DNA from 2 places in the Streptomyces sp. AK010 genome. Region 1 is predicted to be linked to the other one. Evidence: predicted binding sites of a transcription regulator. Region 1 holds the regulator's gene; the other holds the start of a gene.

The links. The regulator HspR, encoded in region 1, represses chaperone genes until heat shock. The targets are predictions, from matches to a motif close to TTGAGNNNNNNNNNCTCAA.
Region 2: the regulator HspR is predicted to act here: its motif matches at 1,268-1,286, upstream of lon (endopeptidase La).

What each region holds. Positions count from the first base shown of each region.
Region 1 is NZ_JACHCX010000010.1:20,813-23,205, forward strand. Features, by position in the region: gene dnaJ (molecular chaperone DnaJ) at 1-742, shown strand, start outside; gene HDC93_RS19930 (heat shock protein transcriptional repressor HspR) at 748-1,200, shown strand; gene HDC93_RS19935 (substrate-binding domain-containing protein) at 1,482-2,393, shown strand, end outside.
Region 2 is NZ_JACHCX010000014.1:89,292-91,684, reverse strand. Features, by position in the region: gene lon (endopeptidase La) at 1-1,245, opposite strand, end outside; gene HDC93_RS25280 (GNAT family N-acetyltransferase) at 1,421-2,080, shown strand; gene HDC93_RS25275 (rhomboid-like protein) at 2,093-2,393, opposite strand, start outside.

The sequences.
Region 1 (2,393 bases):
GTCCGAGGTCACGCTCAGCTTCACCGAGGCGATCGAGGGCGCGACCGTCCCGCTGCGGATGTCGTCGCAGTCTCCCTGCAAGGCCTGTTCGGGCACCGGCGACAAGAACGGCACGCCGCGCGTGTGCCCGACCTGCGTCGGCACCGGGCAGGTCGCCCGGGGCAGCGGCGGCGGCTTCTCCCTGACCGACCCCTGCCCGGACTGCAAGGGCCGCGGCCTGATCGCGGAGAACGCCTGCGAGGTCTGCAGGGGCAGCGGCCGGGCCAAGTCCTCACGCACCATGCAGGTGCGCATCCCCGCGGGCGTCAGCGACGGCCAGCGGATCCGGCTGCGCGGCAAGGGAGCGCCGGGCGAGCGCGGCGGGCCGGCGGGCGACCTCTACGTGGTCGTGCACGTCGACACCCACCCGGTGTTCGGCCGCAAGGAGGACAACCTCACGGTCACCGTCCCGGTGACCTTCACCGAGGCGGCCCTCGGCGGCGAGGTGCGGGTGCCCACCCTGGGCGGCCCGCCCGTCACGCTGAAGCTGCCCCCGGGCACGCCCAACGGGCGCACCATGCGCGCCCGGGGCAAGGGCGCGGTCCGCAAGGACGGCACCCGCGGCGACCTTCTGGTCACCGTGGAGGTGAGTGTTCCGAAGGACCTGACGGGGAAGGCTCGTGACGCACTCGAGGCGTACCGCGAGGCGACCGCGGGTGAGGATCCGCGGGCGGATCTGTTCCAGGCCGCGAAGGGAGCATGAGTCAGATGGACGGTCGTCGGCGCAATCCGTATGAACTGACCGAGGAAACCCCGGTCTACGTCATCTCGGTGGCGGCCCAGCTGTCCGGCCTGCACCCCCAGACCCTGCGCCAGTACGACCGGCTGGGCCTGGTGTCCCCGGACCGCACCGCGGGCCGGGGCCGGCGCTACTCGGCCCGCGACATCGAACTGCTGCGCACCGTCCAGCAGCTGTCGCAGGACGAGGGCATCAACCTGGCCGGTATCAAGCGCATCATCGAACTGGAGAACCAGGTCGCCGCGCTCCAGGCCCGGGTGGCCGAGATGCAGGACGCGCTCGACGGAGCGGCGGCGGCGATGCGCCAGCGCGAGGCCGCGGTGCACGCGTCGTACCGCCGCGATCTGGTGCCGTACCAGGAGGTGCAGCAGACCAGCGCGCTGGTGGTGTGGCGGCCGAAGCGGCAGCAGCAGTCCGACTGATCCATGCGCGTCCGTGACAGTGCATGAAAGGGGCCGGGAGCCAACTCCCGGCCCTTTTGCGTGCCTCGACCCGATTTCTCCAGGTCTCCTGTCAATGACTGACCGGTGCAGAGCACTTGAAGATGATTCCGCACCGTCTTCACAACCAGTGCGGAGCGTGGTGTTGTCATCTCGTTAAGTGGTTCGGCTTGACGCTGGGGGCGCATCCGCGTTGGCTTTTCAGTCACATGGGTCCCAAAAGAGGTGCCCACGTCCGAATCACACGCGAAGTGAGCTCCCGCATGCGTCGTCGCATCTCCATATCCGTGGCTGCCGCCACGATGTCCGTCACGCTCGCCGGCTGCGGCATGCTCAACGCGACGGGGAGCAGTGACGACGCGAGCCCGGCGAAGGGCAACGACATCACGGTGGGCCTCCTCCTGCCGGAGAAGGCGAACACGCGGTACGAGAACTTCGACTACCCGATCATCAAGCAGAAGGTCGAGTCGCTCACCAACGACAAGGGCCGCGTCGAGTACGCCAACGCCGATGCGAGCGCGGACAAGCAGGCGGGCCAGCTGCAGCAGATGATCGACGACCGGGTCGACGTGATCCTGCTGGACGCCGTCGACGCGAAGGCCATCGCGAGCGGCGTGAAGAAGGCCAAGGAGGCCGGCATCCCGGTCATCGCCTACGACCGGCTGGCCGAGGGCCCGATCGACGCGTACATCTCCTTCGACAACGAGCTGGTCGGCGAGGTCCAGGGCCGGACCCTGCTGGAGGCCATCGGCGAGAAGGCGAGCCTCTCCGACAAGATCGTCATGATGAACGGCTCGTCGACGGACCCGAACGCCAAGCAGTTCAAGGCGGGCGCGATGTCCGAGCTGAACGGCAAGGTGACGATCGCCGAGTCCTTCGACACCAAGGACTGGAAGCCGGAGAACGCCGAGGCCAACATGGCCGACGCGATCCGGAAGATCGGCAAGGGCAACATCGCGGCGGTGTACTCCGCCAACGACGGCATGGCCGGCGGCATCGTCAGGGCGCTGGAGGCCGCGGGCGTGTCCGACCTGCCCCCGATCACCGGGCAGGACGCGGAGCTCCCCGCCGTGCAGCGGATCCTCAGCGGCGAGCAGTACATGAGCGTGTACAAGTCCTACCCGCAGGAGGCGGAGAACGCCGCGGAGATGGCCGTCGCCAAGGTCCAGGGCCGC
Region 2 (2,393 bases), on a different contig from region 1:
GCGGCCCATGGCGTGGGCGACGGACTCGCCGAGGCTGGTCTTGCCGACGCCGGGCGGCCCGACGAGCGCGAGCACGGCACCGCCCCCTCGTCGCCCACCACCACCCTCAGCCGAGGCGCTTCGCGCCGTCCCTCGGCCGAGCCGCCCGCCGACCACGCCGAGGCCCCGGTCGTCACGCCGCTTGCGCACCGCCAGGTACTCGGTGATCCGCTCCTTCACGTCCTCCAGACCGGAGTGCTCGGCGTCCAGGACCGCCTTGGCGCCCCGGATGTCGTACGCGTCCTCGGTGCGCTCGTTCCACGGCATCTCCAGGACCGTGTCGAGCCAGGTGCGGATCCAGGAGCCCTCCGGGGACTGGTCGGAGGACCGCTCCAGCTTGTCGACCTCCTTGAGCGCGGCCTCGCGGACCTTCTCGGGCAGGTCGGCGGCCTCCACGCGGGAGCGGTAGTCGTCGGAATCCTCGCCCTCCTGCTCGCCGCCCAGCTCGCGCAACTCCTTGCGGACGGCTTCCAGCTGACGCCGCAGCAGGAACTCGCGCTGCTGCTTGTCGACGCCCTCCTGGACGTCCTTGGCGATGGACTCGGCCACGTCCTGCTCGGCGAGGTGGTCGCGCAGCTGCTGGGTGGCGAGCTTCAGCCGGGCCACCGGGTCGGCGGTCTCCAGCAGTTCGACCTTCTGGTCGGTGGTCAGGAACGGCGAGTATCCGGAGTTGTCGGCGAGCGCCGAGACGTCGTCGATGGCCTGCACCCGGTCGACGACCTGCCAGGCGCCGCGCTTGCGCAGCCAGGCGGTGGCAAGGGCCTTGTACTCCTTGACCAGTTCGGCGAGATGACCGGGATAGGTGTCTCCCCTGTTCGAACGAAGCTGAGAACTCGGGGAAGGCTCCGGCACGGTCTCGTCGACGCGGGTCCCCTCGACCCAGAGGGCGGCGCCGGGACCGGTGGTCCCCGCGCCGATGCGCACCCGGCTCCGGCCGCGGATCAGGGCGCCCGGGTCGCCGTCGGCCAGCCGGCCGACCTGCTCGACGGTGCCGAGGACACCGGTGTTCGCGTAGGTCCCGTCGATGCGTGGCACCAGGAGTACCCGGGGCTTTCCGGGTGTTGTCCGGGCAGCGGCCTGAGCGGCCTCCACCGCGGCACGGACCTCGGAATCGCTCAGGTCCAGCGGGACCACCATGCCGGGCAGCACGACCTCGCCGTCAAGCGGCAGCACGGGCAGGGTGAGCGGTGTGGACGTCGAAGCCATGATCTCCCCTTCGGCAGTCAAGTTGAGCTATGCCGACTCAATGCTTGAGCGGGTCCGGATGTTCCCCACCCGCTGTTCGCTGTCAGCGATCACTCATGACAACGGGAGCGGGAGGACGCGTAAGCTCCGGAATGTAAGAGCCACTAAGGCATATCAGCCGTTACAGGGGGCGGGCGTGGACGAGACCGTGCAGGCATGGGTGAACGGGTGGGTCGTGTCTCGCGGGGCAGCTCCTCCCCTGGCCGAGCCGTGGGGCTGGACCATCGACATGGGGACGTACGGGCACGTCACGCGACATGTGTTCGGCGCGACGGACGGGGGTCTCGACGAGACGACCGTCCGCAAGGTGGCCGGGGCGGTGACCGGGCAGGGCGTGTGGCTGAAGGCGTTCCGGGATCCGTCGGTGGTCGCCGGCTGGCTGGACGACGGCTGGTGGATCGACCCCGAGCCCGGCTTCCTCATGAGGGTCCCGCTGGCGCCGGACGTCACTCCGGCCGCTCCCGAGGGCTACCGGCTGCGCGAGTGGTCGCGCGGCGGGGTGACCCGCGTGATGGTGGCCGCGCCGGACGGATCCCTGGCGGCACGCGGCCAGATCGCCCCGACGGGCGGGACCGCCGTCGTCGACCAGGTCGAGACGGCCCCCGGCCATCGCCGCAAGGGTCTGGGCAGCGTCGTCGTGCGGACGCTGCAGAACGCCGCCGTCCGCCAGGGGGCGCGGACCGGCGTCCTGGCCGGCACTCCCGCGGGGCGAGGGCTCTACGAGACTCTCGGCTGGGAGGTCGTGGCCCTGCTGACCAGCGCGAAGCACGGCCCGCCGGCCTCCCCGCGGACCTGAGGGGCCCGGCGGTCAGACCCCGGCCGGGCGAGGGCGGGCCGCATACGAGCGCCGGACCACCGGCCAGGTCGCGAGGCCGATGCCCAGGGCGATGAGGTGCCCCCAGTTCGTCATCGGGTCGGCGAAGGCGAGCAGATCCTGGAGCAGCATCCATCCGAATCCGGCCAGCAGGGGCAGGCGCAGCCACAGCGGCAGCAGACCGGCCAGGGCGCCGATGCCGGCGGCGACACCGAAGCTGACGCCGTAGTCGAGGCGGTGCAGGGAACTGTCGGGAAGGTGCCCGGCCAGCACCGCGAGCCCCACGGGCACCTCG